DNA from 2 places in the Nocardioides sp. NPDC058538 genome. Region 2 is predicted to be linked to the other one. Evidence: riboswitches for the same ligand, from Rfam matches in the RefSeq annotation. Region 2 holds a riboswitch; the other holds the start of a gene.

Region 1 (15,138 bases), on a different contig from region 2:
GAGGTGGGGGAGGGGCTGCTCGACTTCGCGGTGAACGTCTACCCGGGCGCGCGGCCGGTGTGGCTGGACGAGGCGCTCCACGAGTCGCTAGCGTCGGCGGCCTACCCCGACGAGGAGCCGGCGCGGGCAGCGTTGGCCAAGCACCACGGCCGCGAGCGGGCGGAGGTGCTCCCGACGGCGGGGGCGGCGGAGGCGTTCACGCTGGTCGCCAGGGCCAGGCCATGGCGGCGGCCCGTCGTCGTCCACCCCCAGTTCACCGAGCCCCACGCGGCGCTCGAGCAGGCCGGCCACACGGTCACCGAGGTGCGTCTGCGTGCCGAGGACGGGTTCGCCCTCGACCCGGTGGCGGTGCCCGACGACGCGGACCTGGTCGTCGTGGGCAACCCGACCAACCCCACCGGTGTGCTCCATCCCGCCGACACCCTCCGAGAAATCCTTCGGCCAGGCCGGCTGGTCGTGGTCGACGAGGCGTTCATGGACGCGGTCCCCGGCGAGCCCGAGACCCTCACCGCGGAGCGCGCAGAGGGTCTGCTGGTCATCCGGAGCCTGACGAAGCACTGGTCGATCCCCGGCGTACGCGCCGGCTACGTTGTCGGCGACGCCGACACGATCAGAGACTTGGAGGCGGTGCGTACGCCGTGGTCGGTCTCGGCCACCGCGGCCGCCGCGATGCTCGCCTGCGCCACCGAGCGCGCCAGCGCCGAGGCCCGCGAGCGCGCCGAGCGGATCGCCACCTGGCGCGACCATCTCGAGACCGGTCTGCGGGACCAGCAGATCGAGTACGTCCCCTCGGCCGCCTCCTTCGTCCTGGCCCGCCCGGGCGCCGGAGTCCGTGAGGCCATGCGCGACCATGGCATCGCCGTACGCCGTGCCGACACCTTCCCCGGCCTCGGCCCGGACTGGGTGCGGATCGCGGTACGCCCCGAGGGCCCGACCGACCAGCTCCTGGCCGCGCTGCGCCGGACCCGGGAAACCCCGTGAGCCCGCGGGCGATCGGGCTCCTGGCCGGCTTCGCGCTGGACCGCCTGCTCGGGGACCCGCGGCGATACCACCCGGTCGCCGGCTTCGGCACGGTCGCGATGAAGGTGGAGCACGCCTGGTACGCGGACGAGCGAGCCCGTGGCGTCCTCCACACCGCGACGCTGGTCGGGGGAGCGGTGGCCCTCGGAGCCGCCGCGGAGCGACTCGCTCCAGGCCGGATCGGGACGACCCTGGTGACCGCGGCCGCGACCTGGGCCGTCCTCGGCGGCCGCTCGCTCGAGCGAGAGGCGCTTGCCGTCCACGAACATCTAGACCGCGACGACCTGCCTGCCGCCCGGCAGCGGCTGACCCACCTCGTCGGCCGGGACACCGCCGAGCTCGACGCCTCCGACGTCTCCCGGGCCGTGGTCGAGAGCGTCGCCGAGAACACCTCCGACGCCGTGGTCGCACCGCTGGTGTGGGGCGCCGTCGCGGGCGTACCCGGCCTGCTCGGCTATCGCGCCGCCAACACCCTGGACGCGATGGTCGGGCACCACAACGACCGCTACGAGCGCTTCGGCTGGGCCAGCGCCCGCCTCGACGACCTGCTCAACCTGCCCGGATCCCGCCTCTCCGGCCTGCTCACGCTGGCCGCCGCGCCGTCACGGGCCAGGCAGGGGTGGGAGGCCTGGCGCCGCGACGCCGCGCGGCACCCGAGCCCGAACGCCGGCGTCGTCGAGGCATCCTTCGCCGGCGCCCTCGACATCCGCCTCGGCGGTACGAACCGCTACTACGGCAACCGGGTCGAGCACCGTGCGGTGATGGGCGACGGCCGCGCCGCCGCCCCCGCCGACGTCGTCAGCGCCACCACCCTGGCACGCCGGGTCGGCATCGGCGCGGCCCTGGTCGCGGCCGGGTACGCAGCGGTGACTCAGCGCCCGTGACGGAAGGCCCGTGCCATGACCGCGGGCGGAGCGTCGGCGATGCCCGGCCCGCCGGCGCGGGTCCACTGGGCCAGGGCGTCGGCGACTCGGGCCGAGCCGGCCCGGGCGACCCAGACCGGCCGCGCGCCGCGCTGCCGTCCCTCGGGTGAGGGGCCGACGACCACGACGTCGGCCCGCTCGCAGGGGCCGAGGCAGTCGGCGACACGTACCGTCGCCGACTCCCCGGCCGCGGTGTTCAACGTGGTCAGCACGGCGGCATGGTCCACCCCGGGCGACTTCCGCTCGGTCCCGCAGCAGCAGCCGCGGCAGACCGTCAGCGTCGGCCGCTCGAGGGCGGGGTCGCTCATCCTTCGCAGGCCTCGCAGTCGGGGCCGTTCTCGATGGCGCAGACCGCGGCGTCGCTCCAGTCGTCCCAGCTGAGGTCGTCGATGGCGTCGGTGGTGGTCGGGTTCTCGTTCATGGTCATGCCCCTGTGGTCGAAGTGGTCGAAGTGGACTGCTTGCTGGCCTGGATGCCGGCCCGGGAGCGCAGGTAGTACAGGCTCTTGATGTTCGGGTCGAGCAGCGCGAGCTTGTGGATCTTGCTGATGTACTGCGGGGTCGCGTCGGCCTGGAAGAACAGGTTGAGCGACTGGGCCTGGTCGATGTAGACCTGCCGGTCCGACGCGCGGGCGAGCAGGATCTCCTGGTCGATCTCGTAGCCGGTCTTGAAGACGTCCTTCTCGTGCTCGTCGAGCCAGTCGACGTGCTGGACCGAGCCGCCGTGGTCGACGATGTCGTCGATGTGCGCCTGGTCGTAGACCCCGCGCTCCTCCATGACCTCGACGAGGTTCTGGTTGGCCCGCGGCATCTCCCCGGCCGAGGTGGTCTGGTTCCAGACGCATGCGACGTACGGCTCGATGCCCTGGCTGGTGCCGCCGACGATCACCGCGGTGCTCATCGTGGGTGCGATCGCCATCAGGTGGGAGTTGCGCCGCCCGACGCACCACTCCGGGATGCCCGCGACCGAGCCCATCCACCGCGACGCGGCATCGGCATCGGAGGAGATCCGCTCGAAGATGTCCTTGTTGAGCGCGGCCGCCTTGTCCGACTCGAACGGCACCCGCTGCTTCTGCAGGTAGTCGTGGTAGCCCATCACGCCCAGCCCCAGGCTGCGGGCCTTCTCGGTGTAGCGCACCGCCCGCTCCAGGCCGCGGATGGTGCGGGCCTTGCGCAGGAACGCCTCGGCGACCGCGTCGAGGAAGACGGTCGCGACGTACGCCGTGTCCTGGTCCTTCCACTCGTCATAGGTCGAGAGGTTCAGCGAGGAGAGTACGCAGGTGTAGGAGTGGTCCTCGTCGCTGAACAGGGTGATCTCCGAGCACAGGTTGGAGGCCTTGTTGGCCAGCCCGTTGGCCCGGTAGGACTCGGTCTGGGCGGCGTTGACGGTGTCGACCTTCCAGATGTAGCCCTTGCCCAGCACCACCCGGATCTTGAGCACCCGCTGATAGCGCTCCAGAGCATCGCGATCCCCGGCCAGCATCCGGTCGATGAACGCCTGGCTGAAGATCCAGCCGATGTTCTTGTTGGCGGGCTCGCGGAAGATCAGGTCGGCGAGCTCGTAGAAGTCCGGGTGATCCACCGGCAGGTAGCCGGCCCAGGAGCCGCGGCGGGTGGCGCCCTGGCTGATCTGGTTGGTCATCTCCACGAAGTTGCAGAAGACCGGGACCACGCCGTTGGCCTTGCCGTTGTCGCTGAACTTCGCGCCGCGGGGCCGGACATCGCCGAGGTACGCCGAGGTCCCGAACCCGTTCTGGGAGAGGATCGCCGCCTCCTTGAGGGTCTCGTAGAAGCCCCACACCGAGTCCTCGACGTACGAGCCCTCGCACGAGACGGGCAGACCCCGGTCGGTGCCGAGGTTGGACAGCACCGGCGTCGACGGCGAGAGCCAGCCGTTCCAGATCGCCTCGAAGAACCGCTCCGTCCAGGAGACGCCGTCCTCGCGGGGGTACATCTCGTCGGCGAGATCGCCGGCGGTGCTGGCGATGGTCTCGTAGCGCTCCCGCACGCTCTGGCCCTCGACGGTGTACTTCGCCTTGAACATCGCGTAGCCAGCGGTGGTCATGAAGGCAGGCACCGTGCCCGACGCCTGCAGCGCCTTGCGCTCGGCGGAGAGCGCCTCCCAGTTGTTGTTGCTCATTAGAAGCTGAACTCCGTCTCGCCGATGTTGCGGTTGTATTCGTTGCCGGTGACCTGGAAGAAGTCGTGGAACTGGGTGCCGTTGATGCCGCTGTAGAACCACTCGGCGATCGGGTTGGCCTCGACGTTGAACAGCGGCTCCATCCGCATGTTCTCCAGGGTCATGTCGATGCGGGACCTCACGAAGGTCTCCAGGTCGGCCTGGTCGATGCCGGCGATCGGCCCGTGGTCGAAGAGCATCTCCACGATCCGGGCCTCGTGGGCGTAGAGGTGCTCGGCGACGCCGCGAACCCTCGCGAAGAGGTCGTCACGCTCGGCCTCGAACTTGTCGGCAGGGACGGTCGCGGCGTACTCCTCGAGGGTGGTGTTGAACAGCCAGGCGCCGCCGGTGGCGTGCAGGTTCTCGTCGCGGGCGGAGAAGTTGATGCCGCTGATCACGTTCTGCAGCAGGTTCTTTCCCCCGGACTGGAAGTGCTTGAGGAAGGCGAAGTTGGAGTAGAGGACGCAGTTCTCCATCAGCGTGAAGACGCTCAGCGCGTAGAGCAGGTCCTCGTCGGCGATGGCGTCCCACACGAACGCGATCCGCTCGGCCAGCACCGGGTCGTTCTTGTAGGAGTCGTAGAACTCCTCGGTGTCGATCATCAGCGTCTTGTTGAGCTTCGCGTAGAACGGCGCGTGCATGTTCAGCTCGGCGAACGAGAAGGCGTTGGTCATCATCTGGACCTCCGGACGCGGGAACGCGTGGAAGAGCCGGTCGCCCCACACCTCGCCGCCGAGGATCAGCTCGTAGATGGTGAACAGCTTCAGCGTCGTCTTGACCGCGGCCTGCTCGGCGTCGGTCATGTTGACCAGGAAGTCCTGCTTGTCGTTCTCGACCGGGATCTCCTCGGCGGTCCAGAAGATGCTCCGCTGCTTCTTGGCCAGGTCCTCGGCCATCGGATAGTCGAAGACGTACGCCGACTTCTCGGTGCGGATCGGTAGACCCTCGGTGTCGATCATGTCCGTGCCCTTCTCGCGCGGGCCCCCGGCCCGCTGGATGTCTCGTGCATCCGTGCCGGGGCAGGAGGGGACGGCGTCGTACGCGCTCGATCCCCTGACCTTCCCTCGAGGTCGCGGACCCCACCATGAGGTGGGCACTGGCAGGTCTTCGGACTCGTGGGCGTCTCGTGCTCGGTCCTAGTGGCCGTCGCTTCCCAGGAGCCGGCTTGCTCCCAGTGCTTCGTGACGGCGGTCGTTCCCACTCACCGCTGCGGGGCAGTCCCGGACTCACACCGGGTTCCCTCTTGCCTCTCCCGCCCCGTCGCCGAGGTGGGAGAACCAGCTGCGAGGACCACTATATGCGGGAATTACACCAATGCAACTTCCTAGATCTTGTGTTCAGCCGTGTCGTCGGAAACGTTCCCGACGCCGGCCCCGTGGCCCGTGCTAGCCTCTGCGCCGAGTCGAACGCATCCTGATGGATGCCAGGGAACTCCGGTGTGAATCCGGGACTGGCGCGCAGCGGTGAGGGCGACGGCGATGCCAGCAAGCCACTGGGGACCAGTCCCTGGGAAGGCGGCCTCGCCGGGTGAACCCGAGTCCGAAAACCTGTCGGCTCAGATGTACGTCACGGCCCTCGCGACCAGGGTCCAGAGGACCTGAGAGGCCGACCGCCGTGGAAACGCTGTCCCGCGAGACCCTGAGTCCGCGCCGTGCTCGTGACCGCAGACGACGAGTCCCGTTCGTGCCGCTGATGGCCGGGCTGCTGCTCGCCTCGGCGCTCAGCGCCGTCGCGTCCCTGGCCTTCGGGTCCGAGCGGATACCGATCGGTGAGGTCATCGCGGCGGTCGGCGACCGGCTCCAGGGAGACGCCACGGGGAAGTGGGACGTGATCGTGTGGGAGCTGCGCGTCCCCAGGGCGCTGATGGCGCTCGCCGTGGGCGCCGGCCTGGCCGTGGCCGGTGCCGGCATGCAGACCCTGGTGCGCAACCCGCTCGCCGACCCGTTCCTGCTCGGGATCAGCTCGGGCGCCTCGGTGGGAGCGACGGCGGCGATCACCACCGGGGCGCTGGGCGGCCTCGGCATCTACGCGGTCTCCGGCGGGGCGCTGCTCGGGGCGGTCGGCTCGGCCGTGCTGGTGTGGCTGGTCGCCACCGCACAGGGCGGGTTGACCCCGATCCGGCTGGTGCTCTCGGGTGTCGTGCTCTCCTCGGGGCTCTCCGCGATCGCCTCGTTCCTGGTCTTCATGAGCGATGATCCGCGCGCGGCCGACTCGGTGATGTTCTGGATGCTCGGCAGCGTCGGTGGCGCCAGCTGGGAGAAGCTGTGGCTGCCCGCGGTCCTCAGTCTCGTCCTGGGGCTCGGCATGCTGGCGCTGCACCGTTGGCTGGACGCCCTGGCCGCCGGCCCCGAGACCGCTGCCGCGCTCGGTGTGAACGTCGCGGCGCTGCGTACGACTCTGTTCGTCGCGCTGGCCGTGCTGGTCGGGGTCCTGGTCGCGGTCAGCGGTGGGATCGGGTTCGTCGGGCTGATCGTGCCGCACGCGGCCCGGCTGCTCGTGGGCGCCCAGCACCGGGTCGTCCTCCCGGTCGCGGCGCTGGGCGGTGGGCTGTTCCTGCTGTGGGTCGACGTCCTGGCGCGGCTGGTGGCGCGACCGCAGGAGATCCCGCTGGGGGTGGTCACAGGTGTCGTCGGGGCACCGCTGTTCCTGTTGTTGCTGGGCCGTGGGCACTACCGGTTCGGAGGCGGACGATGAGCGGGCACGACGCCGGGACCGTGCTGCGGCTACGTGGCGTCGGCGCCCGTCTGGGCACGCGCGAGGTGCTTCGCGACGTCGATCTGGACGTACCGGTGGGCACCCGCCTCGGAATCGTGGGGGTGAACGGCGTGGGCAAGTCGACCCTGCTCCGGATCCTCGCCGGGGTGCTGCGGCCGAGCGCCGGGCGGGCGCATCTCGCCGACGAGTCCGGCCGGCTCCACGAGACCGCCCGGATCGGCTCGCGTGAACGCGCCCGGCGGATGGCGTACGTCCCCCAGGAAGAGGCGGTCTCCGCCGAGCTGCTCGTCGGGGAGATGGTGGCGCTGGGCCGGGTGCCCCGCACCCGGCCCTGGTCCCGGGGCGGACGGCAGGAGCGCGAGATCGTGCGGGCGGCTCTCGACGCCGTCGGCCTCGCCGACCGCATCGACGACCCTTGCGAGCGGCTCTCCGGCGGCGAGCGGCGCCGGGCGGTGATGGCCCGCGGCCTCGCCCAGGAGTGCCCGGTGATGCTCCTGGACGAGCCCACCAACCATCTCGATGTCGCCTGGCAGCTGCGGTTGCTTCAGAGCGTCGCCGACCGGGCCGAGACCCTGGTCGCGACCATCCACGACCTCGACCTGGCGCTCCGATCCTTCGACCGGCTGGCGGTCCTCGGTCGGCCGCCGGGCAGCGAGCCCGCCGGCGATCCACAGAGTGGCCCGGCGACCGTCGTGGCCCATGGCCCGCCTGCCGAGGTCCTCGACACCATCCGCGTCGAGCACCACTTCGGCGTCGGCTCGGTCCAGGTGCCGCATCCACATCTGGACCAGCCCCACCTTCTCATCCACCCTCGGAAGGACCGATCGGCATGACCCAGCGCATCACCAGCCCCGTACGCCCCGGCCTCGTCTGCCTCGCCGCGCTCGCGCTCGGCACCACGATCCTGACGGCCTGCGGCGCGGAGGATTCCGCCGTCGACGAGGCGGGGGAGGGCACGATCACCGTCGAGAACTGCGGTGAGGAGCTCACGGTCGACGAGCCGGTGAGCGAGCTGTACGCCTACGACGGCGGGATCATCTCGATCGCCCTGGCGGTCGGCGCCCGCGAGGAGCTCGTCGCCGTCACCGGTCTGGCCCGGGACCAGCAGCTCCTCGAGCTCGCCTACCCCGAGGACCGAGTCGACGAGCTCCAGATCGTGGGCGAGGAACACCCCACGCTGGAGACCGTCCTGGCTCTCGACCCGCAGCTGATGTTCGCGGGCTGGGGCTACGGGTTCAGCGAGTCGCGCAACCTGGTGCCCGAGATGGTGCAGAAGCGGGGCATCGACACCTACCTGCTCAGTGAGACCTGCCGCCAGGAGGACGGCGACCGCGGCACCATGGAGGCCTGGACGGCGCTGCGTACCGACCTGCTCAACATCGGCGCACTGACCGGCCACGACGAGACCGCCAAGAAGGTCGTCGCCGACATCGACGAGCGCCGCAAGGCCTTGGAGAGCGCCCCGCGGCCTGCCGAGGCGCCGACCGCGTTCCTCTTCGACTCCGGCACCGACGCGATCTTCACCTCCGGCTCCTTCGGCGGACCACAGGCGATCTTCGACACCGCCGGAGTGACCAGTGCGACCGCCGATGTCGAGGACACCTGGACGGAGGTCGGCTGGGAGCGCTTCGCCGCTGCAGAGCCCGACGTCATCTACTTCGTGGACTACCCGGGGCAGTCCTACGAGGAGAAGGTCAAGGTCCTCAAGGCCAACCCTGCCTCCCGTGATCTGCCGGCTGTCAAGGAGAACAGATTCGTCAACCTGCCCTACGCGATGTGGGTCTCCGGCCCGCTCAACATCGACGCCGCCGAGTGGGTGCGGCGCTCGCTGGAGCACTTCGGTCTCGCCCCCGAGTCCGGGATCGAACCGACGCTCGACATCAGCGATCTCACCAACCTCGCCGGCAACGAGTGGCTCCGCTGAGATCCCGCTATAGTGCACGCAACGGACATGAGGAAGCCGGTGGAACTCCGGCACAGTCGCGCTACTGTGACATCGCCTCGCGGCGGTGGAGTCAGACCCGAGTGTCCGTCCAACCCCAACGAACAGGGACGCAGCTATCCCTGAGGAGGACATATGTCGCAGCACGCTGTGGCGCCCGTCGCCGGCGCAGAACTGCCCACCATCCCGCTCCGTGAGCTGGCCCCCTGGGCCCTCTTCTTCGGTCTGCTCGGTCTCCTGGTGCTCTTCTTCATCAGCGCCGACCAGGGCGCCGTCTCGATCCCGTCCGGCACTCTGATCCACGAGTGGGTCCACGACGGTCGCCACCTGCTCGGTTACCCCTGCCACTGATGAGCCCGCGTGCATTTCTCGTACGCGGCCTGCTAGCTGGACTCCTCGCCGGAGTCGCCACCTTCCTGGTGGCGTACTCCGTCGGTGAGCCGCAGGTCGGTGCTGCCATCGCGCTGGAGGAGTCGGCCGGCGCCGACGGGCACTCGCACTCCCATGCCGCCGAAGGTGACGAGGGTGGAGCGGAGGCCGCCGAGGTCTCCCGCACCAACCAGAGCACCTGGGGGCTGCTGACCGGCACCCTGGCCGTCGGCGTCGCGCTCGGGGGCATCCTCGGGCTGGTCGCCGCTCTCGCTCTCGGGCGGATCGGGCGGCTCACGCCGGGACAGTCGACCGCGCTCGTCACCCTGATCGGGTTCGTCGCGGTCGCGCTGGTGCCGTTCCTCAAATACCCGGCGACCCCACCGGCGGTCGGCAGCGGCGACACCATCGGCGTCCGCACCGCGGTCTACTTCGCCTTCCAGGCGCTCTCGGTCGTGGCGGCCGTGGTCGTGACGTACGCCGCCGTGCGGCTGCGCGGGCGCTTCGGCACCTATCTCGCCGTGGTCGGCGCGATCGCGGCCTACCTGGTCGTGATGGTCGTCGCGGGGGAGCTGTTCACGACGGTCAACGAGGTCGGGGACTTCCCGGCCGACACGTTGTGGTTCTTCCGCCGGGCCTCGCTGATCACGCTCGCCACCATGTGGGGTGTGATCGGAGTGGCGCTCGTCGGCCTCGTCGGCCGGCTCTACGCGCAGGAGCGGGCCGTTGCCGAGCGCAAGGCACTCGCTGCCACGTTGTGACCCACGCCGAGTCGGGTCAGGATGAGCCGACTCGGCGGTCAACGCGGGAGGCGGTAGGCCTCCACGGGGCGGCCGTCGGCCAGGTGATCACGCACGATCACCCGGGCGGCGGCCGCTTCCACGTTCCCGTACCAGACATCGTCGGGCTGGACGCTGAGCACCGGCGCCTGGTTGCACGGGAACTGGCACCCGGTGTGGGTGATCAGCAGGTCGTCGTCGCCGAGACCGACCTCCATCGCGCCCAGGATCACCGCCCTGGCGGTCTCCTCCGAGCCCTTCGCGGTGCAGCGCGGGCCGCGGCAGACCAGCACCTGACGTACGTGTTCGGGGACTCGTTCCCAGGCGGGCGAGGTCAACCCGGGCTCGGTGCCGGTGATCGGCCGGGTCTCGATCAGCACGTCGGCGAGGTCGTCGTGCGTGGTCGCCAGCCGGGTCGCGACCTGGATCTCGGGGCGGTCACCGGCGCGCTCACGCCACCAGTGGGCGGCGATCCGGCGCAGCCAGGACTGCCCGGGGGCGAGCGGGCCGAGGCTGACGCCGGCCAGCGTGATGGTTTCGGCTCCGGAGTCGGCGATCCGGGTCAGCTCGGCGGAGAGCGAGGGACCGCCCATCTGCAGGAACGCGAGGCTCGCGTCGAGCTCACCGGCCCAGCCGAGCAGGTCCTGACGCCGGGCGACGTCGGTCACCGACATCCCGACGACCACTCTCATCCGAGGCTCCGGACCCAGGCGACCGCGTCGGCGACGTCGTCGACGGTGCGGACGCCGTCGGCGGCAGTGGGGCGGCGTACGACCACGACGGGCACCCCGAGCTCGGCCGCCGCGGCCATCTTCGGCCAGGTGAAGGAGCCGCCGGAGTCCTTGGTGATGAGCACGTCGGTCCCGTGCTCGCGCATCAGTGCCAGCTCGCCCTCGATCTGGTAGGGGCCACGGCTGGTCAGCAGTGTCCACGGCTCGGGAAGCTCGAGGTCGGGCCGGTCGACCACCCGGGCGAGAGTCGCGTGGGCGGCGAGCGCGGGGACGAAACGGGCCAACTCCTGGCGCCCGACGGTGATGAAGGGACGCGTCCCGAGACCGGCGGCGAGCGTGGCGGCCTGGTCGTGGGTGTCGACGTAGGCCCAGGACGGGTCCGCGGGCCAGCCCGGCCGCTCCAGCCGGAGCAGCGGATGGCCGGTCCGCGCGCAGGCCGCGGCCGCGTTGGCCGAGATCCCGCGCGCGAACGGGTGCGTCGCGTCGACTACCGCGTCGAAGTGGTCGAGAGCCCCCCTCAAGCCCTCGACCCCTCCGAAGCCGCCGATCCGCACCGCGCCCACCGGCAGCCGCGGCCGGGCCACCCGTCCTGCCAGCGAGGAGGTGACGTCCACGCCCTCCTCGACCAGCCGCGCCGCCAGGTCCCGAGCCTCCCCGGTCCCGCCCAGGATCAGGAGCCTCATTGGATCCCCTCGCTGGTCGAGCCGTCGCCCTCGCTGGTCGAGCCGCTTCCCCCGCTGGTCGAGCCGCCGGAGCCGCTAGGCGGAGGCGTGTCGAGCGTTGTATCGAGCTTGTCGAGATGACCAACACGGTCCCCTGTCGCGCTCGATGGGACCGTGTTGGTCTCGACACCACGTCGTTCGTCCCTCACGACGTCGGCTCGACCAGCGGTGGCGGCTCGACCAGCGGGGGAAGCGGCTCGACCGACGGCGGAGACGGCCAGGTCGAGCAGGGCGTCGACGTCGAGGTGCTCCTCGACGAGGTCGCCGATCAGGTCCAGGCGGCGTTCGCGGGCGGCCGGGAAGGAGACCGTGGACGGCTCGCGGCCGAGCGTCGCGGCGAGGAACGCACCGCGCAGCGCGTCGCCCTCCAGGCTGCCGTGCCACATCGTCCCGAAGACCTGTCCCGAACAGGCACCGCCGAGGAATTCCGAAACCCCATCGCCGCGGGTGATCCGGCCGTGGTGGATCTCGTAGCCGCTCGCCTCGACGCCGAGCGCCGACCCGGTGGGCAGGCGAAGGTTCTTGGCGGGGGTGAAGTCGGTGCGTACGTCGAGCAGACCCAGCCCCTCGACCTCTGCGACCGATCCCTCGACGCCGTCGGGGTCGGCGATGACGCCGCCGAGCATCTGGAAGCCGCCGCAGATCCCGAGGAGCGGGCGGCCGCGGCGTACGTGCTCGGTCAGGGCCACGTCGAGGCCGCGCGAGCGGAGCCAGGCCAGGTCGCTGATCGTGGAGCGGGTGCCGGGCAGGACGACCAGGTCGGCGTCGGCGACGTCGGCGGGCGAGGAGGCGAACACGACGTCGAGGTCCGGCTCCAGGCCGAGCGCGTCGACGTCGGTGAAGTTGGAGATGCGGGGAAGGCGTACGACCGCGACCTTGCGGGTGGCACCTGCCGCCGAACGGCGCCCCTCGAGGTCGAGCGCGTCCTCGGAGTCGAGCCACAGCGACGGCTCCCAGGGGAGCACGCCGAAGACCCGGCGCTGGGTGAGCGACTCCAGCGAGTCGAGTCCGGGCTTGAGCAGCCCGGCGTCGCCACGGAACTTGTTGACCACAAAGCCGCTGATCAGAGCCTGGTCCTCAGGCTCGAGGAGCGCCAGGGTGCCGTACATCGCAGCGAACACCCCACCCCGGTCGATGTCGCCCACGACCACGGTCGCCAGCCCTGCGTGCCGGGCCAGGCCCATGTTGACGTAGTCCCCGGCTCGGAGGTTGATCTCGGCCGGGCTCCCCGCGCCCTCGGCGACGATGAGGTCGAAACGCGAGGCCAGATCGTCGTACGCCGCGTGGGCCGCGGTCGCCAGATGCCGGCGCCCCGCCTCCCAGTCGTGCGAGGACACCTCGCCCGCGGGATGCCCCATCAGGACCACGTGGCTGCGGCGGTCGGAGCCGGGCTTGAGCAGCACCGGGTTCATCGACGGCTCCGGGGTGACCCGCGCCGCCAGCGCCTGTACCCACTGCGCCCGGCCTATCTCGGCGGTCGTCCCGTCGCCTCCTCCGGGGGTCGAGCCTGTCGAGACCACCATCGAGTTGTTGGACATGTTCTGGGCCTTGTAGGGCGCCACCTTGACGCCGCGGCGGGTGAACGCCCGGCACAGCCCGGTCGTCACGACCGACTTGCCCGCATCCGAGGTGGTGCCGGCGACCAGCAGCCCGCTCATCGGGGCGTCCGCGGAGCCCGCAGGAGGTAGACGTCCATGACCCAGCCTGACGTCTCCCGCAGCCGCGTGCGAGCCGACTCGATCGCCGGCAGGACCTCGCCGACGGTGCCCGCGACCAGCTCCTCCTCGGGGGTGCCGAGGTTGCCGCCCCACCAGATCCGCCAGTCCTCGAGCCCGGGGAGGTCGACGACACGGTTGAGCATCACCACGAGGTTGTCGTGCCCGGCCTCGACGGCCTCGAGCACCGCGCGGCCAGTGGTGACGTAGAGCGGGCGCCCGACGTCATGGAGGACGAGTCGATGGCGGGCGGCGAGCAGCTGCACCGAGGAGATCCCGGGGATGACGTCGACCTCGACGTCGAGCTGTTCAGCGATCTGGTCGACGACCCGGATCGTGGAGTCGTAGAAGGCGGGGTCGCCCCAGACCAGGAAGCCGACGTCGCCGGGGTGCTCGGCCAGCACGTCGAGGTAGCGCTCGACCCGGGCGCGGTGCCAGTCGGCGACCGCCTTCCGATACTCGGCGTCGGTCCCGGTGAACTCCTCACGCCGCTCACGGGGCGCGTCGGCGACCTTCACCACTCGCGCCGGCGTGGACAGATGGCGGTCGAGCAGCTCCTCGCGGGCCCGCACCAGCGGATCCGGCATCCCGCCCTTGGCCGTGCCCGACTTGTCGGTGACCAGGAAGTAGTCGACCGACCGCATCGCGCTCACAGCTTCGAGAGTGACCTGGTCGGGGTCGCCGGGGCCGACGCCGATGATCTTGATCCGACGCGTCACTCTTCCTCCAGGTCACCTTCGATGTCGAGGTAGATCTCCTGCATCTGCGCGACGAGCTCGGGGTCCGGCTCCTCCCAGAGCCCCCGCTCGGCCGCCTCGTGCAGACGCTCGACGATTCCGCGCAGCGCCCACGGGTTCGAGGATCGCATGAACTCCTGGTTGGTCTCGTCCAGGACGTACTCGCGGGCGAGCTTCTCGTACATCCAGTCCTGCACGACACCGGCGGTCGCGTCGAAGCCGAAGAGGTAGTCGACGGTCGCGGCCAGCTCGAAGGCGCCCTTGTAGCCGTGGCGCTGCATCGCCGAGATCCAGCGCGGGTTGACCACCCGGGCCCGGAAGACGCGGTTGGTCTCCTCCTGCAGCGTGCGGGTCTTGATGGCGTCCGGCGAGGTGGAGTCGCCGACGTACGCCTTCGGCTCGCTGCCGGTCAGCGCGCGGACGGTCGCGAGCATGCCGCCGTGGTACTGGAAGTAGTCGTCGGAGTCGGCGATGTCGTGCTCGGCGGAGTCGACGTTCTTGGCGGCGACCTTGATCCGGCGGTAGTTGGCGCGCATGTCGTCGGCCGCCGGGGCGCCGTCGAGGTCGCGGCCGTAGGCGAAGCCGCCCCACGCCGTATAGACGTCGGCGAGATCCTGGTCGGAGCGCCAGTTGCCGGCCTCGATCACCTGCAGGATCCCGGCACCGTACGAACCCGGCTTGGAGCCGAAGATCCGGGACGTCGCGCGGCGCTGGTCGCCGTGATCGGCGAGGTCCTCGAGGGTGTGCGCACGGACGAAGTTGTCGGTGTCCGGCTCATCGAGGTCGGCCACCATCCGGACCGCGTCATCGAGCATCGAGACGACGTGCGGGAATGCGTCACGGAAGAACCCGGAGATGCGTACGGTCACGTCGATCCGGGGGCGGCCCAGCTCTTCGAGCGAGATGACGTCGAGGTGGGTGATCCGGCGGGAGGCCTCGTCCCACGCAGGTGCCACCCCGAGCAGTGCGAGCACCTCGGCGACGTCGTCGCCGGACGTACGCATGGCGGACGTGCCCCACACCGAGAGCCCGACCGATGTCGGGTAGTCGCCGGTCTCGTCCAAGTAGCGCTGGAGGAGCGAGTCGGCCATCGCCTGCCCGGTCTGCCACGCCAGCCGCGACGGCACCGCGCGTGGGTCGACGGTGTAGAAGTTGCGACCGGTCGGAAGTACGTTGACGAGCCCCCGCAGCGGCGAGCCCGACGGCCCCGCGGGGACGAAGCCACCGTCCAGCGCGTGCAGGACGGCGGACAGCTCGTCGGTCGTCCCGTTCAGCCGGGGCACCACCTCGGTCGCGGCGAAGGCGAG
Region 2 (9,701 bases):
CGACTCGTCACGCTCGGCGACGGGGACGAGGCCCAGGTGGCGCGACGGGGAGGCGAGCGACTCGTCGCGCGGGAGCATGCCCAGCACTGGCAGGCCGACCTGCTCCAGCCCGCGCCGGATCTCGGAGGCGTTGCGGCCCGGGGAGCAGCGGTTGAGCACGACTCCCCCGATGCGTACGGACGGGTCGAAGGCCGCCATCCCGACGGCGATCGCGGCAGCGGAGCGGGACATCCGGGCGACGTCGAGGACCAGGACCACCGGCGAGGAGGTCAGTGCGGCGACGTGGGCGGTGGAGGCGAAGCCGTCGGTGCCGAGGCGGCCGTCGTAGAGCCCCATGACGCCCTCGATGACCGCCACGTCCGCCCCGGCGGCGCCATGAAGCAGCAGCGGCACGACGCGCGACTCCCCCACCAGATGAGGGTCGAGGTTGCGGCCCGGACGGCCGGTGGCGAGCGCGTGGTAGCCCGGGTCGATGTAGTCCGGGCCGACCTTGTGCCCGCTCACCGACATCCCGGAAGCGCGCAGCGCCGCCATCAGCCCGGTGGCGATGGTCGTCTTGCCCGAGCCGGTCGAGGGAGCAGCGACCACCAGCCGGGGCAGGCTCACCATTCGATGCCCCGCTGGCCCTTCTGACCCGCGTCCATCGGGTGCTTGATCTTGGTCATCTCCGTGACCAGGTCGGCGACCTCCAGCAGCGCCGGGTCGGCGTCGCGGCCGGTGATGACGACGTGCTGGCGACCCGGCCGCTCGGCGAGCACCGTGGCCACCTCGCCGGCCGAGACCCAGCCCCACTTGATCGGGTAGGTGAACTCGTCGAGGACGAGCAGGTCGTACGTCTCCGCGGCCAGGCACCGCTTGATCTCGGCCCAGCCCTCGGCGGCGTCCGCGGCGTGGTCCTCGGCGTCACCCTGCTTGCGGCTCCAGGACCAGCCGGAGCCCATCTTGTGCCAGTCGACCGGCCCGCCCTCGCCGGTCTCCTCGTGCAGCTTCCCGAGGCGCTCGAGCACGGTCTGCTCGCCGATGCGCCACTTGGCCGACTTCACGAACTGGAAGACCCCGATCCGCCAGCCCTGGTTCCAGCCTCGCAGCGCGAGCCCGAAGGCGGCGGTCGACTTCCCCTTGCCGGGGCCGGTGTGGACCATCACCAGGGGCCGGTTGCGGCGCTGGCGGGTGGTGAGCCCGTCGTCGGGTACGTTCAGCGGCTGTCCCTTCGGCATCAGGCAGCGCCCCTTCCCGTGGTGGATCCGGTGAAACCGTGGACGGCGGAGGTCAGCGCCTCCGCGCTCACCTCGGCGACCGGCACGTGCTCGGCCCCCAGGTGCTGGGCAAGCTGCCGGGCGAGCCCGAGCCGCATCGGCCCGCTCTCGGAGTCGATGACGACGGTGGTGACGCCCAGACCGGCGACGTACGCGGCGGCCTGCTGCGACCGCCGGACGGCGTCCTTGCCATGAGCCTGCGCAGTTTTTCGGGATGAGTTGGCGCGCCCGTCGGTGACCACGACCAGCAGCGGCCGCAGATCAGGGTCACGAAGGTGCTCGCGCTGGAGCACGCGGGCGGCCTCGAGGAGGCCTTCGGCCAGCGGCGTACGTCCTCCGGCGGGCACCTCGTCGAGGCGTGCCGCGGCGAGGTCGACCGACCCGGTCGGCGGCAGCACCAGCTCGGCGCCCTCGCCCCGGAACGTGATCATCCCGACCTTGTCGCGGCGCCGGTAGGCGTCCAGGAGCAGCGAGAGGACCGCGGCCTTCACCTGCGCCATCCGCTTGCGTGCGGCCATCGACCCGGAGGCATCCACGCAGAAGAGCACCAGGTTGGCCTCCCGGCCCTCACGGACCGCGGTGCGGAGGTCCTCGATCCGCAGCTCGACCTTCGCGGAAGTACGCGGGCGGGTGGCCTGCTTGCCCGCGGCCGCCTTGAGGGTCTCGACGAGGTGGAGCGAGCCACGGGTGCTGACGCTCGCGCCGATCCGGCGGCCGCTGCTGCCGATCGCCTTGCTCCGGCCGCCGCTGCGGCCCGTGCCCAGGCCGGTCACGGTCAGGAGGCGGGGGCGGTAGGCCGGGGCGGCGGCGGTGACGGACTCGGGCGCGACGCCGGAAGGCGACTGTGGCTGGTCGAGTGCGTCATCGGCTGTGTTGGTTTCGACACCGCTCGCTTCGCTCGCGGGCTCAACCGACGGGGGTTCACCGTCGGTCGAGCCGCCGGAGCCGCTAGGCGGAGGCGTGTCGAGACCAACAGGGTCACCTTCGGCGCCCGAGTCGTCCCCCGAGCCATCCGAAGGCCCTCCCTCGGGCGGCTCGGGCGGCAGCTCCTCGTCGCCGAGGATGCGGTCGAGCAGGTCCTCGTCGAGCCCGGGAGCGTCGAACGGGTTGCGACGGCGCCGGTGCGGGAGCGCCAGCAGGGCGGCCCGGCGGATGTCTTCGCGGGTGACCTCGGAGCGACCGGCCCAGGCCGCGTGCGCGACCGCGGTGCGGGCGGTGACGATGTCGGCGCGCAGCCCGTCGACCTCGAACGCCGCGCAGACCTCGGCGATCTTGAGCAGCCCGGGAGCGGTGAGACGTACCTTCCCGACGAGGGCGCGCGCGGTGGAGACCCGTGCGGTCAGGTCGCGCTCGGCGGCCTCATAGCGCTCGACGAACGCGGGAGCGTCCAGGTCGAAGGCCATCCGGCGGCGTACGACCTCCGCCCGAAGGGAAGGATCGCGGGGCGCGGCGACCTCGACGGTGAGCCCGAAGCGGTCCAGGAGCTGCGGACGCAGCTCGCCCTCCTCGGGGTTCATGGTGCCGATCAGCACGAACCGGGCGGCATGCTCGACCGAGACACCGTCGCGCTCGACCGAGACCCGGCCCATCGCCGCCGCGTCCAGCAGCAGGTCGACCAGGTGGTCGTGGAGCAGGTTGACCTCGTCGACGTAGAGCAGGCCGCGGTGGGCCCGCGCGAGCAGCCCCGGCTCGAACTCGACCGCACCGCGCGACAGCGCGCTCTCCAGGTGGAGCGAGCCGACGACCCGGTCCTCGGTCGCTCCAACCGGGAGCTCGACCAGGCGCACCGGCCGGCTCTCCACGACGGCGGCAGACCCGAAAGGACCGTCCGGCGACTCCGCGGACGGGTCGGCCGGGTCGATCGAGAACCGATCCCCGGCGTAGACCGAGATCGAGGGCAGCACGGCCGCCAGACCGCGTACGGCCGTCGACTTCGCCGTCCCCTTCTCGCCACGGACCAGGACCCCGCCGATCTCCGGGGAGATGGTGGTGAGCACGAGCGCGAGGCCCATGTCGTCGAGGTCGTCCGCCTGGCAGCCGAGGACGGCAGAAAATGGGTAATGAACCGGCATGGAGAGGCTCCCGCTCCCTATCGCTTGGACTGGATGGGCGCGGGGCCGGTCTTCGGACTTGTCGAGTCCCCACGAAGGGGCTCGTTCACCGCAGCGGGCCTGTGCCGGATTCTCACCGGCTTCCCAGATTCTCCCTTCCCACCGTCCTCACCAGCTCCTGTGACAGAGCCGATGACTGGGCAGTCGGGGCACCTCGCGCCTGAGCGGCCACTGTAGCGTCTGGCCTCATGATCGTCGTGGTGGGCATCGGTGCCGGAGGTTGGGACGAGATCCCCGTACGTCACCAGCAGCTGATCCGGGGCTCCGCCGTCCTCCTCGGTGGCAAGCGCCATCTCGACCTCGTCCCGGACGTCCCCGGCCAGCGGCGCGAACCCTGGCCGTCACCGCTGCGCGAGGGGCTCCCGGCTCTCCTCGATTCGCTGCCAGGCGACGCGCCCGTCGTCGTTCTGGCCTCGGGCGACCCGCTCGTCTCCGGCGTCGGGACGACCCTGATCTCGCTTCTCGGGCGAGAGAACGTACGCATCGAGCCGGCCGTCTCCTCCGTCGCCCTCGCCCGCGCCCGGATGGGTTGGGCCGCCGAGTCCTGCGTGGCCGTCAGCCTCGTCGGCCGCGACGTATCGCTGGTCGCCCGCGAGCTCGCTCCCGGCCGCCGGATCCTGGCGCTCTCCTCGGACGGATCCACTCCGAGGCAGATTGCGGACCTGCTGGTCACCACAGGATTCGGCGCCTCGACATTGGCGGTCCTCGGTGACCTGGGCGCGGAGACGGAGAGCGCGCGAACCGCGTCCGCCTCGGCCTGGGTCGGGGAGTCTCCACGCCTCAACATCGTGGCGATCGAGTGCGTCGCCGACCGTGTTGGTCTCGACACGCTCGCTGGCGCTCGCGGCTCGACCAGCGCATCGTCGGTCGAAGGCCACTTCGTTCAGGCCTCGGAGCCGCTAGGCGAAGGCGTGTCGAGACCAACACAGTCGCTCCCCGCTTCCTGGGCCGCCGGCCTCCCCGACGACGCCTTCGAGCACGACGGACAGCTGACCAAGCGCGACCTACGGGCCTCCGCACTGGCCCGCCTCGCCCCGGTCCCGGGTCAGCACCTCTGGGACGTCGGCGCAGGCGCAGGCTCGGTAGGCATCGAGTGGATGCGCTCCCACCCCACCTGCACCACGACCGCGATCGAGGCCAGCCCAGAGCGGGCGGCCCGGATCGCACGGAACGCGTCCCGACTCGGCGTACCCGGCCTGACCGTCGTCGATGGCCGCGCCCCCGATGCTTTGGCCGACCTCCCAGCCCCCGACGCGATCTTCATCGGCGGCGGCGCGACCCGCCCCGGCGTACTCGACGCCTGTCTGCGAGCCCTCCGCCCCGGCGGCCGGCTCGTGGTCCACGGCGTCACCCTGGAGACCGAGCAGGTCCTGGCGCGCCAGCACGCGGAGCGAGGCGGCGAGCTGACCCGGATCTCGGTGGAGTCCGTCGACTCGATCGGCACCTTCCGGGGCTGGGCACCCCAGCGCACGGTCGTCCAGTGGGCCTTCCAGCCCGCCGAGTAGCAGTTCAGCCGCGGCGACCGACTCGCTCAGCGAAGGCGTCGAGCGCATCGACGACTTCATTGGCCAGCCACACACGGTTACGTTGGCCGCTGCCTACGCGAGTGAGGATCTTGGCATTCTCCAACTGCTCGACGGCCCGCTGAGCGGCAGACAGCGCCGTTCCTGTCGCGGCCTCGACGTAGGCAATGTTCACGGCTGGCTGGTTGAGCAGGTACGGAAGGAGTCGCTGTGCGGCCGACCCTCGCCGGGATGGCAGTCGCTCACCCCAGCCGTCGTACACCCGCTCCAGATCATCAACCAGGTGGCGGCCGTTGCTGACCGCCCTGAACGAGGCGTTGACGAACTGCCGAACGATCGGCTCGACGTCCCCGCTGCGATAGTCGGTCAACGCCTGGAAGTACGCCGATGTATCGGTCAGCAGGCCAGCAGACACAGGGACGGTGAGGCGGCGTGTCACATCGGCATGGCGCAGCATCGCATGAACAAGGGTCCGACCGACGCGTCCGTTGCCATCGTTGAAAGGGTGGATCGTCTCGAACTGCGCATGCGCAATCGCACACTGAACCAGGACCGGAAGGTCCACCCTCCGCACGAAGGCGATCAAGTCCTCCATACACGCCGCTACCCGAGTGTGATGAGGAGGAACGAAGGACGCAGTATGCGGGCTCACCGCGGCGCTGCCGATCCACACCTGAGCCGTTCGGAAGCGACCAGGAGTGGCGTACTCGTGTCCGGCGAGAAGAGCATCGTGGGCAGCCAGGATCGAGTCGACGCTGATGTCGTCAGCGAGCGCCACTGCCCGTTGCATCGCGACGACGTTCGCCGTGACGAGCTGAGCATTCGGACCACTCTTCGCTTCGATCGAAGCGAGTGCCAAAGCCTTGGCGCCGGCCGTGACACCCTCGATCTGCGACGACGACGCCGACTCCGTCCGCAGCAGCACCGACGCGAGCGGAGCCAGCTCTGTCGCCACGTCCTGTCCTTCGACGCGGGAGCGTCGCTCGGTCAGCGCGGTGACCTCAGCATCGAAGCGAGTGATCTCGCGCACTGCGTCCTCAGCCTCGGCCTGGATCTCCGTACTGACCGCTGATACCAGGCCTTCGATCCGAGCGGGGACGGCAGCCTCGTATGGGCCGCGCGCTGACATCCGCTGGCGTCGGGATGCGGAACGGTCTGGCTCGCCTTGCCAATCGCGCGACTCCATCTCGACGGCGAACTCTGTGTGAGAGTGGTTCACAGTCGCACCTTACACCACTTTATTGAGATAAGTTGGTATATGGACGCTCGACGTGGCCCTCGAGATGTCCACCACGCCGATCCTTCCTGATCGTCCAAGCCGCGCGTACGCCGGCGCGATCAGCCGGCGAGGTCGCGGCGCCACCGCGGGGTGGTCGACTCGAGGGCCGCGAGCAGCCCGACTGTCTCTGACGGGTCGCTGAGGCGGTCGCCGAAGAGGTCCTTGATGCGCCTGAGCCGGTGCCGCACGGTCTGCTCGTGGACCATGAGGTGCTCGGCGACGACGGGGGCGCTGGGGCGGGTACGCAGCCAGACCAACATGGTCTCGGCGAGCGCCAGGCGCCGTTTCGGAGTCTCCTCCATGAGCGGCGCCAGCAGCTGTTCGTCCGCGAAGCGGCGCAGCATCGGGTCGGCGTGCAGACACAGTTCCGACTGGTGCGCGGCACACCACACGATGCCGTCCTCAGAAGCGCGGATGACCTGCTCGGCGACCAGGGCCAGGGCCCGCATGCCCCAACGTACGGCGTGGTGGGTGTCGTCGAGTCGTACCTCCCAGGTGACCGCGACCGGGCGGCTCGTCTCAGCGACTACCGCCTGGGCCCGAAGGTGCACCTCACCCGAGGCCCCGATCACGACCATGGCGCCCTCGCTCGAGCCGGCGAGCAGACGTGCCGTGGGCGCGCCGAGGTGGGCGGAGACCGGTCCACCCGGAATCACCGCCACGGCCACCCGATCGGTGATGGCCCAGCCGGCACGGCCGGCCAGAGCACGCAGGGCGCCCGCTCGTACGTCGCCGACGAGCGCCGCGAAGAGCGGCAGCCGGGGATCGATCGGCGGAGCGGGCTCGGCGAAGCCCCGCATGGCGTGCTCGAGGAGCTGGTGCTGGTAGTCCATGAGTGCCTCGGCGAGGTAGCTCACCGACGCCAGCGGCAGCTCCAGCTCGCCGGCGATCTTCGACATCTCCCGCCAGAACTCCTGCGTCGCGATGTGGTGTGCCGCTCGCATCGCATCGAGGTTGTGGCCGGCCCTTCCCTCCAGGCTGCCCAGACGTCGATAGATGTGGGCCACGGTCGCCCCACGTACGGGTGCACCGGCCATCGCGTCGACGAACAGGGAGACCGCCTCGCCGAGTGCCTCCTCGATGACGTCGTGCACCCGTGGATCGCCGAACGCGGCCACCTCGCGGCAGATGCGTCCGGCGATGCGGCGAGACAGGTCACGGGCCCGGGGCCGGTAGGCCACCACGATCTCCCGAGCGATCGCGTCGGGCGGCGGCGAAAGGTCGATTCGCAGCGTTGGCCGGGGCCTTCTCGGGATCGGGCCCGTGAACGTATCCGTAGTCGGTCGTGTCCTCGTCGTCACGCAACTCTCCTCCGCACTCGTCCCTCGCTGCGCTGCGACCTGGGGAGCCGCGCGAAGGACGACATCCCCTGCAGTGAAGGGCTCGGCCGGACCCCGCGTCCAGAGCGGCAGAGGTTCGCTCCCGGATAACCCTGAAAAGTTGTGACGGTCCTCACAACTTTTCCGTGCTGGGTCGAAGTTGTCACCAACCTGACAGTTTTGGCGGGATCCCCGACCTAGCGGCGGCATCGCGGTTGCCAGCCCTCGGCAGCGGCCGCGTCAATGGGTGGCGTCATCCATCCCGGACCGCAAGGGGAAAACGTGAGAACCAAGCCTCCACCCCGTCACCGCACGTGGGTCGCCACAGCATTCGCCGCGCTCGTGGCCACCGCGCTGCTCACGGGGGCACCCGCTGCCCAAGCCGTCGAGAACCCGACCCTCAAGGTCGACTACGACGCCGTCGGTACGACGCACATCGGTGCGCAGGTCGACTCGTCGATGGCCATCGGGCCCTCGGTGCTCAAGTCAGTCATCGACACCACCAACGGCCACATCGTCGGGGGATCCCTCGCCATCCCGACCCAGACGATGAGCTTCGACATCTTCGGGATCCCGTCCCGAGCCAAGGTCACCATGACCCAGGTCGGGTCACTGTCCGGCGCCATCGTGCCCACCAGCCAGCTGGGCAAGTCGACGCTCACCTCGACGGTCGCCTACGACATCCAGCTCAGCGACGTCGAGGCCAAGGTGTTCGGCATCTGGTGGCCATTGGCTGTCGGCAGCCGCTGCCACACCGCCGAACCGGTCACCATCACCGCCAGCACTCCTGAGGGTGAGTTCTTCACCGTCAACGGCGGCGGCCGGGTCACCTCGACCTACACGATCGGGAGCTTCACCGGGTGTGCCGCGCTGAACTTCTTCGACATCCCTGGCTTCTTCCCCTGGTTCGGCTCCATCCCGATCAACGCCCTGGTGCCGGGCACCGACAACTCCCTCGAGCTGCAGATCGCCAATCCTCGCGCGGGCACCGCGTGAGCCTCTCGGGTTCAACACAACACCACACAAGGAGAAACATCATGAAGAAGATCACCAGCCGCGTGCTCACCGGTCTCGCTGCCGGAGCCCTCGCTGTCGGGACCGTCGCGGCCATGTCCGCGCCGGCCCAGGCCGCCGCCGCCGGCTACACCCCGAACGGCACGAACCCGATCACGTTTGTCGGGAACAACGTGTCCTTCACCGCGGTCGAGGCCGACCAGACGCTGACCTGTGAGCAGTTCGACCTCACCGGCAACATCATCGACCCGGGTCAGACCCGGGAGTTCGGGGAGGCCGCCGGTACGCTGCCCAACCTCGCGTCCAGCGGCTGCACCAACCCGATCGCCGGTGACACCACCGTCGACCCGACTGGTACCTGGGGCGTGAGGGTCGACGGAGCCGAGGTCGGCTCGGTCTCGCCGGCCACGCTCACCAGCGTCACCGCGTTTGTCGAGGCCGCCGGCTGCTCGTTCAACGTCGCGGGCGAGGTGAGCGGCACCTTCAACGACTCCACGCAGGTGTTCACGCCCACCGGGTCAACGCTGACCATCTCAGACAACCCGGTCGGCTTCATCTGCCCGATCCTGGGTGTCGGACAGGGACAGTCCATCTCCGTGGCCGGGACCTGGACGGCCAACGGTCTCACCATCACCAACCCGTGATCGACCAGCGCTGAACCGATCCATCCGGGGTCTGTGTCGTTGGCAACTGCCATCGGCACAGACCCCTTCCGACATCGCCAACCCACCTCCGCTGGAGAAGTTGATGAAGAACTTGATCAATCGCGTCCTCACTGGTCTCGCCACCGGATGGCTCACTATCGCCACGGCCGCGGTGATGTCCTTGCCCGCCCACGCTGCTGCGGACACATACACACCACACGGCGGACCCGCCGTCGCCTTCATCGGCAACGAGATCGCCTTCACTGACGAGTTTGTCGGGCAGACGTTCAGCTGCGATCAGTTCGACTTGCACGGCACTCTGATCAGCGCCGATCTCAGCAGGCCGCTCGGGACCATGGCCGCCACATGGGACCAACTCGACTACGGCGGCTGCTTCAACAATATCTTCGGCGCTACCACGTTCGACCCGATTGGGACCTGGGGATTTGCGATCACAGGGCCCGAGGTCGGATCGGTATCGCCCGCCAAGCTCGCTGATGTGAGCTTCCTCCTTTCGGCCGCTGGCTGCTCGTTCAACGTCGCTGGGGACGTTTC

Evidence for each region. A riboswitch is a leader RNA that binds a small molecule or an ion and turns the genes downstream of it on or off. The one in region 2 is predicted to bind cobalamin.
Region 1: it holds a riboswitch for cobalamin, as region 2 does, so the genes downstream of both, ACFWQC_RS19445 (FecCD family ABC transporter permease) here and ACFWQC_RS24815 (VWA domain-containing protein) in region 2, are expected to answer to the same signal.

Annotation. Positions count from the first base shown of each region.
Region 1 covers NZ_JBHXNY010000023.1:131-15,268, forward strand. Annotated here, with positions in the region: partial or broken gene cobC (Rv2231c family pyridoxal phosphate-dependent protein CobC) at 1-981, shown strand, start outside; gene ACFWQC_RS19425 (cobalamin biosynthesis protein) at 978-1,904, shown strand; gene ACFWQC_RS19430 ((2Fe-2S) ferredoxin domain-containing protein) at 1,892-2,251, opposite strand; gene ACFWQC_RS19435 (ribonucleotide reductase N-terminal alpha domain-containing protein) at 2,367-4,082, opposite strand; gene ACFWQC_RS19440 (ribonucleotide-diphosphate reductase subunit beta) at 4,082-5,080, opposite strand; cobalamin riboswitch at 5,202-5,418, opposite strand; cobalamin riboswitch at 5,508-5,691, shown strand; gene ACFWQC_RS19445 (FecCD family ABC transporter permease) at 5,814-6,815, shown strand; gene ACFWQC_RS19450 (ABC transporter ATP-binding protein) at 6,812-7,669, shown strand; gene ACFWQC_RS19455 (ABC transporter substrate-binding protein) at 7,666-8,760, shown strand; gene ACFWQC_RS19460 (CbtB-domain containing protein) at 8,914-9,129, shown strand; gene ACFWQC_RS19465 (CbtA family protein) at 9,129-9,908, shown strand; gene ACFWQC_RS19470 (ferredoxin) at 9,947-10,618, opposite strand; gene ACFWQC_RS19475 (cobalt-precorrin-6A reductase) at 10,615-11,340, opposite strand; gene ACFWQC_RS19480 (cobyric acid synthase) at 11,337-13,037, opposite strand; gene cobF (precorrin-6A synthase (deacetylating)) at 13,034-13,813, opposite strand; gene cobN (cobaltochelatase subunit CobN) at 13,810-15,138, opposite strand, start outside.
Region 2 covers NZ_JBHXNY010000041.1:1,025-10,725, forward strand. Annotated here, with positions in the region: partial or broken gene ACFWQC_RS24805 (cobyrinate a,c-diamide synthase) at 1-609, opposite strand, end outside; gene cobO (cob(I)yrinic acid a,c-diamide adenosyltransferase) at 603-1,217, opposite strand; gene ACFWQC_RS24815 (VWA domain-containing protein) at 1,217-3,328, opposite strand; cobalamin riboswitch at 3,354-3,493, opposite strand; gene cbiE (precorrin-6y C5,15-methyltransferase (decarboxylating) subunit CbiE) at 3,556-4,872, shown strand; gene ACFWQC_RS24825 (Fic family protein) at 4,877-6,109, opposite strand; gene ACFWQC_RS24830 (helix-turn-helix domain-containing protein) at 6,229-7,350, opposite strand; gene ACFWQC_RS24835 (hypothetical protein) at 7,771-8,484, shown strand; gene ACFWQC_RS24840 (hypothetical protein) at 8,526-9,146, shown strand; gene ACFWQC_RS24845 (hypothetical protein) at 9,250-9,701, shown strand, end outside.